DNA from 3 places in the Pseudomonas sp. LB3P58 genome. Region 3 is predicted to be linked to each of the others. Evidence: predicted binding sites of a transcription regulator. Region 3 holds the regulator's gene; each other region holds the start of a gene.
What was found. Region 3 encodes sigma-54, which starts transcription at its own class of promoters, with help from an activator protein. Its sites were predicted from a motif close to ANTGGCATNNANNTTGCTNT; they were not measured.
Positions count from the first base shown of each region.

Region 1 (3,210 bases), 5.5 Mb from region 3:
CTAAGTCTCGGGCGCTGAACCAAGGCTGGTTTTCGATCAAAAGCGCGTGAAGGTGGAGTTTGTGGCGGATGAAGACGTGAGGGATTAGATAGTTTTCTTCCATGGTGCAGCTCCCGGATGCGAATGAAGGAAACTGCCTCTGATCGTCGCCAAACGAAAAGGGTGGCAGCTATGCGCGGGTTGGCGAACCGGTGCATCCGGAAACCGGCAGACCCGAAGGTCTCCCACGCATAGCCACCATAATTCGAGATGGGGATAATTCCCTGGTTCGAACGTGGTCGCGATGCGTTTAGATGCTATCCGGGTCGCCAAACCCAGTGCTGAACATTCAGCAGAGGGTGAGCTTAGGAACCTGGGCGTCACGGCGCTATCGGACGGTGGTGGTGATCTTTGTAGGACGTTGCCGGGATTTTTGAGCGCTAAAAGATCAAAAGATCGCAGCCTTCGGCAGCTCCTACAGTTGAATCTGAAGGTCGTTCCGACCTTATCGCGAGCAGGCTCGCTCCCACAGTGGATTGGGTTTCACCGTGGGATCTGTGGTGTTACTCGACCGGTGGATTTAGCTTCGCTTCAAGCTCCGCAACCTTCGCCTCAAGACTTTCCAGCCGTGCCCGCGTCCGTGCCAGCACGACCATCTGACTATCAAACTCTTCCCGGCTCACCAGGTCCAGCTTGCTGAAGCCGCTCTGCAACAGAGCCTTGAACTGGCTTTCGATTTCGCTTTTCGGCAGTGGGGTATCGCCGCTGAAGAGGCGGGAGGCGGTGCCGCTCAGGGCATCGAGGAAGTCTTTGGGCGCGAGCATGGGAAATGTCCTGTCAACAATGGCGGGCAGTGTATCACGCAGTGTCTATAGTCAATCTCGCGGTCAGGGGTGCACGCTTTTCGCGCATGGTGACGGGCGGCCGCGCACTGTTGTTGTGCGTATCCGTCGGGCCATTTGCGCGAAGCAGCTTGCAGCAGCGGCCAAAGGCTTGAAATCAGTGGGTTTTGGCGAGATGGCAAGCTTTCTGCTTAGTCGGTAGTGACCCATGCACTGATGCAGTCGCTGTGACGAATGCAGTGCGCCAAGCGGAACGGGGGAAGTGTTTCGTGCGGAGTGGTTAGCAGGCGTCGGACGGGCAGGTAAGGCCGACGATGCGTTACAAAGCCAGGCACTGCGCTTAGACTTGAGTCGGGTTTGTTTTCCTGGGGCAAGTCCACCAATTCGGGAGAGAGTTTTCATGAAGCTAGTCACTGCCATCATCAAGCCGTTCAAACTGGACGACGTACGCGAGTCGCTGTCCGAGATCGGCGTGCAGGGCATTACCGTTACTGAAGTCAAAGGCTTCGGTCGGCAGAAGGGTCACACCGAGCTGTATCGCGGCGCGGAATACGTGGTCGATTTCCTGCCAAAGGTGAAGATCGATGTCGCCATTGACGACAAGGATCTTGACCGGGTTATCGAGGCGATAACCAAGGCTGCCAACACCGGCAAGATCGGGGACGGCAAGATCTTCGTGGTCAATCTGGAACAGGCGATTCGCATCCGTACCGGCGAAACCGATACCGACGCAATCTAAGCCGCCACAAACCCAACGCCCCAGGAGAAAACAATATGACTCTGCGTAAATTCGCAGGGCTAGGAGCCCTGTTGTCCCTCGTAATGCCCAGCCTGGCTATGGCGGCAGACGAAGTGGCGGCCCCAGTCCTCAATTCCGGCGACACTGCCTGGATGATGACCTCGACAGCCCTCGTGCTGTTCATGACCATTCCCGGTCTCGCGCTGTTCTACGGCGGCATGGTTCGCTCCAAAAACATTCTTTCCGTGATGATGCAGTGCTTTGCCATTACCGGTCTGATCAGCATCCTGTGGGTCATTTATGGCTACAGCATCGCGTTCGACACCACCGGGATGGAACAGGGCGTCATCAACTTCAACTCGTTCTTCGGTGGCATGGGCAAGGCGTTCCTCGCCGGTGTTACGCCAGCGAGCCTGACCGGCCCTGCGGCGCTGTTCCCTGAAGCGGTGTTCGTCACCTTCCAGATGACCTTCGCCATCATCACCCCTGCGCTGATCGTCGGTGCCTTCGCCGAGCGGATGAAGTTCTCCGCCATGCTGATCTTCATGGGCGTCTGGTTCACCCTGGTTTATGCACCCATCGCGCACATGGTCTGGTCCGGTAACGGCGGCCTGTTGTGGGACTGGGGCGTGCTGGACTTCGCCGGCGGCACCGTGGTGCACATCAACGCCGGTGTGGCCGGTCTGATTGCGTGCCTGGTACTGGGCAAGCGCAAAGGTTTCCCGACCACCCCGATGGCGCCGCACAACCTCGGTTACACCCTGATGGGCGCCGCGATGCTGTGGGTAGGTTGGTTCGGCTTCAACGCCGGTTCCGCCGCTGCGGCCAACGGCACGGCCGGTATGGCGATGCTGGTGACCCAGATCGCAACCGCTGCCGCTGCATTGGGCTGGATGTTCGCCGAGTGGATCACTCACGGCAAACCAAGTGCCCTGGGTATCGCTTCGGGTGTTGTGGCCGGTCTGGTTGCAATCACGCCAGCCGCTGGCACCGTGGGCCCGATGGGCGCTCTGGCCATCGGTCTGGCAGCCGGCGTGGTGTGCTTCTTCTGCGCCACCACCCTGAAACGCAAACTCGGCTATGACGACTCCCTGGACGCCTTCGGCGTGCACGGTATCGGCGGTATCCTCGGCGCGATCCTGACCGGTGTCTTCGCTGCACCGTCGCTGGGTGGCTTCGGCACCGTCACCGACATCGCCGCACAAGTCTGGATTCAGTGCAAAGGCGTGGGCTTCACGGTGATCTACACCGCGATCGTCACCTTCATCATCCTCAAGGTGCTGGACGCTGTCATGGGTCTGCGTATCACTGAAGAAGAAGAGGCCGTCGGCATCGATCTGGCACTTCACAACGAACGCGGCTACAACTTGTAAGTACGCGCACAAAAAAACTTGCCCGGCTTGCCGGGCATTTTTTTGTCTGGAGTTTGTCAGTGAAGGAACTGCTGAAAGGTTTTTTCGTACACGTTTAGTGGCGTTTACGACGGGCGTTTTTCTGCGGCCAATGGCTTACATGATAGAAGGAATATTAGGGCCTTTGTTTTTTCCCAGAGCGCGCTAGAATGCGCCCCGAACGTGCGGAGAACTGTATGTGGCAACAGACTCTGATTACCCTGCGGGCGAGGCCCCGGGGCTTTCATCTGGTAACGGA
Region 1 covers NZ_JBUBVE010000001.1:5,797,964-5,801,173, reverse strand. Annotated here, with positions in the region: gene ACYZTZ_RS27115 (BRO-N domain-containing protein) at 1-103, opposite strand, end outside; gene ACYZTZ_RS27110 (accessory factor UbiK family protein) at 543-803, opposite strand; gene glnK (P-II family nitrogen regulator) at 1,222-1,560, shown strand; gene ACYZTZ_RS27100 (ammonium transporter) at 1,596-2,933, shown strand; gene ACYZTZ_RS27095 (secondary thiamine-phosphate synthase enzyme YjbQ) at 3,149-3,210, shown strand, end outside.
Region 1: glnK (P-II family nitrogen regulator) is a predicted target of sigma-54. The motif match lies at 996-1,015, and genes of this name have one in related genera.

Region 2 (3,210 bases), 4.2 Mb from region 3:
GCAGAGCCATCGCTATTGGTGACGTAACCGTCCTTGTCGACCTTGAACGTACCGGCACGGGTGTAGGACATCGAACCGTTCTCGCTCAGCACGAAGAAACCGGAACCATTGATACCCATGTCCAGCACGTTGCCGGTGTTGCTGACGTCGCCCTGGGTGAACTGCTGGGAAACGTTGGACAGGCGCACGCCGTTACCGATGGTTTTGCTGCCGGTACCCAGCTTGGTGGCCGAGTAAACGTCTTCGAATTCCGCACGGGACGATTTGAAACCGGTGGTCGCGACGTTGGCGATGTTGTTGCCGGTCACGTCCAGTTGTTTGTTGGCCGCATAGAGACCGCTAAGGCCGATATTGAAAGACATATTCCACTCCTTTGTGCCGTGTTAGTCGGCTCTACATACCAATAGTTTGTACTTTGGACAGGGCGATGCTGCCCGCCCCGGCCAGGTTGAGCATCAACTCACCGCCGGTCTGGCTGATGGTCACGCTGTTGACGGTGGCCGGCAGGTACGTCACCAGCGAGGTCGCCTTGCCGTCGTAGGTCGCCGTAGCGCCGAAGGTATAGGTACCCGCCGTGGCCACTTCGCCGGCGTCGTTTTTGCCGTCCCAGATGAAACTGGAAGTACCGGTTTTCTGGCTGGCCAGGTCGATCGTGCGGACAACCTTGCCATCGGTATCGGTGATCTTGACCTTGACCGGGTCCACCGACGCCGGTACGGCAATGGTGCCGCTGAAACTCTTGGAGGTATCGACCACCGCCTTGTCGGTCGGTGCAATAACCGAACGTCCGACCAGCGACGACGCCTGCAATGCCTGGGACGAGTTGTAATTGCTCGCCAGGCCACTGACGGTGTCGTTAAGCGTGGTGATGCCTTCCAGGCTACTGAACTGGGCCAACTGGGCGACGAACGCGCCGTTGTCCTGCGGTTCCAGCGGGTTCTGGTTTTTCAGTTGCGTTACCAGCAACTGCAGGAACGCGTCCTTGCCCAGGGCCTTTTTGCCGGTGGCGCTGTTCGTCGCCGACGTCAGGCCATCCGTCGTGGTGCTGGTCTTGATCGAGGAGTTGGCCAGGATGTCCTTGAGGCTAATGCCACTGGTGGTATCGGTAACACTCATCTGAGTCGCCCCTTATCACTGACCGAGGGTCAGGACCTTCTGCATCATGGTTTTGGCGGTGTTCATCATTTCGGCGTTGGTCTGGAACGAACGGCTCGCGGAAATCATGTCAGCCATTTCTTCCACCACGTTGACGTTCGGGTAGTAGACGTAGCCCTTGGCGTCAGCCGCCGGATGGTTCGGCTCGTAGCGCGCCTCAAGGTTGCTCTGGTCCTCGACCACGCCCAGCACTTGCACGCCTTGACCGGCCGCGTCCTGGTTCTGGAACAGCGAGTCGCTGCCACCGCTCTGGCCACCCTGGAACATGGTGGCGAATACCGGGTGCCGTGCACGGTAGGTCTGGTCGATGCTCGACGAGACGGTTTCGGCGTTGGCGATGTTCGAGGCGACGGTGTTCAAGCGAGTGGTCTGGGCACTCATGCCGCTACCGGCAATGTTGAAAACACTGGATAGAGACATGACTTACTCTCCACGAAGGGCTGACATCAGCCCTTTGAATTTGCTGTTGAGCAGGGTGAAGCTGGCCTGGAAGCCGACCGCGTTTTCCGCGTAGTTCGACTGTTCCAGCTGGGCGTCCACGGTGTTCTGGTCGATCGACGGTTGCATCGGCGTGCGATACAGCAGCGACTCGTCGCCATTACCCAGGCCTTCGGCTTCGATATGACGGCTGTTGGTCATGTTCAAGGCGAAAGTGCCGCTCTTGGTCTTCTCGTTCTGCTCGGCGAGCACTTTCGAGAAGTCCAGATCCCGAGCCTTGTAGTTCGGGGTGTCGGCATTGGCGATGTTGTTGGCCAGGACTTCGGCACGCTGAGCGCGGAAGCCCAGGGCTTGTTCGTGGATACCGAGCGCTTTATCGAAGCTGATGCTCATGTCGGAAACCTTCGGGTGACCTGATTTTTCGTAACAGGGACATAGCAAGCGTCGTGCCAATTGAAAAAAGCCCGTAAACAGGGGCTTTGCGGGCAGTGGCAATGTGGCAATGCCAGAAAAGCGGCAACCGATTTCCGCCGCCTGCCGCTTTTCTGCCGCTTATCCCGGCCGGGAGAGCACCACCTGCCCCTGTGGGAGCGAGCTTGCTCGCGATAGCGGTGGATCAGGCAATGAAGATGTCGACTGATCCGACGCCATCGCGAGCAAGCTCGCTCCCACAGGGAATTGGGGTGTTTGGGGGAAATCATCAGGCAAAAAAAACGGGAGCCCCTGAGGACTCCCGCTTTTTTGATGACGCCAACGAATCACTTCGCCTGGTAAATGATCCCCGGGCTGCACTGGACCATCTGGTAATGATCCGGCAAACCGTTCAGCGCCTCGGAAGCACCAAGAAACAGATAACCGCCTGGCTTCAACGTGCTGTGAATGCGCAACAGGATGTCCTTCTTCACCTCGGCGGAGAAGTAGATCAGCACGTTGCGGCAGAACACGATGTCGAACTTGCCCAGGGCTGCGTAGCTGTCCAACAGGTTGAACGAGCGAAACTCCACCCGGCTCTTGATCGGTGCCTTGATTGCCCAGCGCCCCGGCCCCTTCGGGTCGAAGTAACGTTGAAGGCGCTCGGGCGACAGGCCACGGCCGATGGCCAGGCTGTCGTACTCGCCGGTCTTGCAGTTGGTCAGCATGGTACCGGACAGGTCGGTGGCAACGATCTGCACGCCCATCTTCAACTGGCCCATGTTTACGCGCTCGAACTCATCGATCGACATCGACAGCGAATACGGTTCCTGACCCGACGAACAGGCCGCCGACCAGATCCGCAGACGCTGGCCAGGGGCGGCCTTGATCGCTGCCGGCAGCACCCTGTTCTTCAAGACTTCAAACGGATAGGTGTCACGAAACCACAGGGTTTCGTTGGTGGTCATGGCATCCACCACCATCTCGCGCAAACCGCTGCGCGGCTGGGTCTGGATGCGCTGGACCAGCTCACCCAGGGACTTGATGCCTTGCTGTTCCATCAGTTTGTTGAGACGGCTCGAGACCAGGTACTGCTTGTTTTCACCGAGCAAAATGCCACAGGCTTTTTCCAGGAAGACCCGGAACTGTTCGAAATCCAAATTACCCGTAGACAAAGATGCCGCCTCTTAAATCGTATTAACCGTT
Region 2 covers NZ_JBUBVE010000001.1:4,482,895-4,486,104, forward strand. Annotated here, with positions in the region: gene flgE (flagellar hook protein FlgE) at 1-362, opposite strand, end outside; gene flgD (flagellar hook assembly protein FlgD) at 394-1,116, opposite strand; gene flgC (flagellar basal body rod protein FlgC) at 1,132-1,575, opposite strand; gene flgB (flagellar basal body rod protein FlgB) at 1,579-1,986, opposite strand; gene cheR (protein-glutamate O-methyltransferase CheR) at 2,352-3,179, opposite strand.
Region 2: flgB (flagellar basal body rod protein FlgB) is a predicted target of sigma-54. The motif match lies at 2,028-2,047, and genes of this name have one in related genera.

Region 3 (3,210 bases):
GATTAATGACCGTTTTGCTCGTCCAGGACAACCTGATACAAGGCTTCATTGCTCGGGGCGCTGCGCAGTTTTTCGCGCACTTCCTTGCGGTCGAGCATGCTGGCGATCTGGCGCAGTAACTCCAGGTGCGCATCGGTAGCGGCTTCCGGGACCAGCAGAACGAACAGCAGGTCAACCGGGGCACCGTCGATGGCGTCGAAATCAATGGGTGCATCAAGGTGCATCAGGGCGCTGATGGGCGAGGTGCAGCCCTTCAGGCGGCAGTGGGGAATGGCGATGCCGTTGCCAAAACCGGTTGAGCCGAGTTTTTCACGGGCAATCAGAGCCTCGAAGACATCTTGCATCTCCAGATCCGGCACTTCTTTGTGGATAAGGTTGGCAATTTGCTCGAGGGCTTTCTTTTTACTGCCGCCCGGCACGTTCACGAGGGAACGGCCGGGGGTCAGGATGCTTTCAAGTCGGATCATGGGTTGGGAGTGTTAACGACCGGTCGCGCCCTGGAGGAGGCTTTGGGTCTTTTCCTTATGCTTTTTGAGTTGTTTATCCAGCTTGTCGGTCAGTGCGTCGATCGCCGCGTACATATCGGTATGCTCCGCGTTTGCGACCACTTCATTGCCGGGAATATGCAGCGTGGCTTCGATTTTCTGCTTGAGCTTTTCGACCGTCATCGTGACTTGCACGTTGGTGATTTTGTCGAAATGCCTCTCTAATCGTTCGAGTTTTTCGCCGATGTAGGTGCGAAGAGGTTCGGTCACTTCCAGTTGGTGTCCACTGATGTTGACTTGCATACAGCTTCTCCTTCGTTGCCAGTGCATAAAGCGGCAGGCAGAAATGCCTGCCACTGGAACGCTGTGGCGTGGCTCTACATCAACCGCTTACGTTCGCTCGAAGGCGCGATCCCGAGGGATTCGCGGTACTTGGCGACGGTGCGGCGAGCCACCTGAATGCCTTGTGCCTCCAGTAAACCAGCGATCTTGCTGTCACTCAACGGCTTTTTCTGATTTTCCGCGGCAACCAGTTTTTTGATGATCGCGCGGATCGCCGTGGACGAGCATTCACCGCCCTCGGAGGTGCTGACGTGGCTGGAGAAAAAGTATTTCAGTTCATATATGCCCCGTGGGGTATGCATGAATTTCTGCGTGGTCACCCGTGAAATCGTCGACTCGTGCATGCCCACCGCTTCGGCGATGTCATGCAGGACCAGCGGTTTCATGGCTTCGTCGCCGTATTCAAGAAAACCGCGCTGATGCTCGACGATCTGAGTGGCTACTTTCATCAGGGTTTCGTTGCGGCTTTGCAGGCTCTTGATGAACCAGCGGGCCTCTTGCAACTGATTGCGCATGAAGGTGTTGTCGGCGCTGGTGTCGGCGCGGCGCACGAAACCGGCGTATTGAGCGTTGACCCGCAGTCGTGGCACGGATTCCTGGTTCAGCTCGACCAGCCAGCGCTCGTTGTCCTTGCGTACGATCACGTCGGGAACGACGTATTCGGCTTCGCTGGACTCGATCTGCGAGCCTGGGCGCGGGTTGAGGCTCTGCACCAGTTCAATCACTTGGCGCAGTTCGTCTTCCTTGAGCTTCATGCGACGCATCAGCTGGCTGTAATCGCGGCTGCCGAGCAGGTCGATGTAATCGGTGACCAGGCGTTTGGCCTCGACCAGCCAAGGCGTCTTGGCGGGCAACTGACGCAATTGCAGCAGCAGGCATTCGCCCAGGTTGCGGGCGCCGATGCCAGCGGGTTCGAATTGCTGGATGCGGTGCAGGACGGCTTCGATTTCGTCCAGTTCGATGTCCAGTTCCGGGTCGAAGGCTTCGAGAATCTCCTCGAGGGTTTCGTCCAGGTAGCCCTGATTGTTGATGCAGTCGATCAGGGTCACGGCGATCAGGCGATCAGTGTCGGACATCGGTGCCAGATTCAGTTGCCACAGCAGGTGGCTTTGCAGGCTTTCGCCGGCCGATGTACGGGTGGTGAAATCCCACTCGTCATCATCGTTGCTCGGCAGGCTGCTGGCGCTGGTCTGGTAGACGTCTTCCCACGCGGTATCGACGGGCAGTTCGTTGGGGATGCGCTCGTTCCAGTCGCCTTCCTCGAGGTTATCAACCGTCGGGGCGGTTTCCTGATAGGAGGGTTCCTGAATGTCGACGTTGGGTTGCTGTTCGGCTTTGTCGGCCAAGGGGTCGGCGTTATCGAAGTCGTCGCCTTCTTCCTGGCGTTCGAGCATCGGATTGGACTCCAGGGCCTCCTGGATTTCCTGTTGCAGGTCCAGGGTCGACAATTGGAGCAGGCGGATGGCCTGTTGCAGCTGCGGTGTCATCGTCAGCTGCTGGCCCATTCTCAAGACTAGCGATGGTTTCATGGCAGGGGCTTAACACCTTATTCGCCGGCGCACATGCGCCATCCACTACAGGGCGCCGGAGCGCCAAACATAAGCAAATTATATGCCCGAAACTGCAGCGTTTGCCTAGAGCGCTGTAACAATAAAAAAATGTTGATTTTTTATCGAGACAAGCGCCCGAGCAACCAGCCAGACACCTCAGTGCTTACAGGCGGAACTCATGGCCCAGATACACTTCCTTGACCAGGTCGTTGGCCAGGATGGTGGCAGAGTCACCTTCGGCGATCAGCTGGCCATCGTTGACGATGTAGGCGGTTTCGCAGATATCCAGGGTTTCACGGACGTTGTGGTCAGTGATCAGCACGCCAATGCCCTTGGCCTTGAGGTGATAGATGATCTGTTTGATATCGCCCACCGAAATCGGGTCCACGCCGGCGAACGGTTCGTCGAGCAGGATGAATTTCGGGTTGGTAGCCAGTGCCCGGGCGATTTCCACGCGGCGGCGTTCACCACCGGACAGGCTCATCCCGAGGTTGTCGCGGATGTGGCTGATGTGGAATTCCTGCAGCAGGCTTTCCAGCTCTTTGCGACGACCGGCCTTGTCGAGTTCCTTGCGGGTCTCGAGGATCGCCATGATGTTGTCGGCTACCGAGAGTTTGCGGAAGATCGATGCTTCTTGCGGAAGATAGCCGATGCCGGCCTTCGCACGACCGTGCATAGGCTGGTGGCTGACATCCATGTCGTCAATCAGTACGCGGCCCTGATCGGCCTGTACCAGACCGACAATCATGTAAAAGCAGGTGGTCTTGCCGGCGCCGTTGGGACCCAGCAGGCCGACGATCTGACCGCTGTCGATCGACAGGCTGACGTCACGC
Region 3 covers NZ_JBUBVE010000001.1:302,228-305,437, forward strand. Annotated here, with positions in the region: gene ptsN (PTS IIA-like nitrogen regulatory protein PtsN) at 3-467, opposite strand; gene hpf (ribosome hibernation-promoting factor, HPF/YfiA family) at 480-788, opposite strand; gene ACYZTZ_RS01330 (RNA polymerase factor sigma-54) at 863-2,356, opposite strand; gene lptB (LPS export ABC transporter ATP-binding protein) at 2,541-3,210, opposite strand, start outside.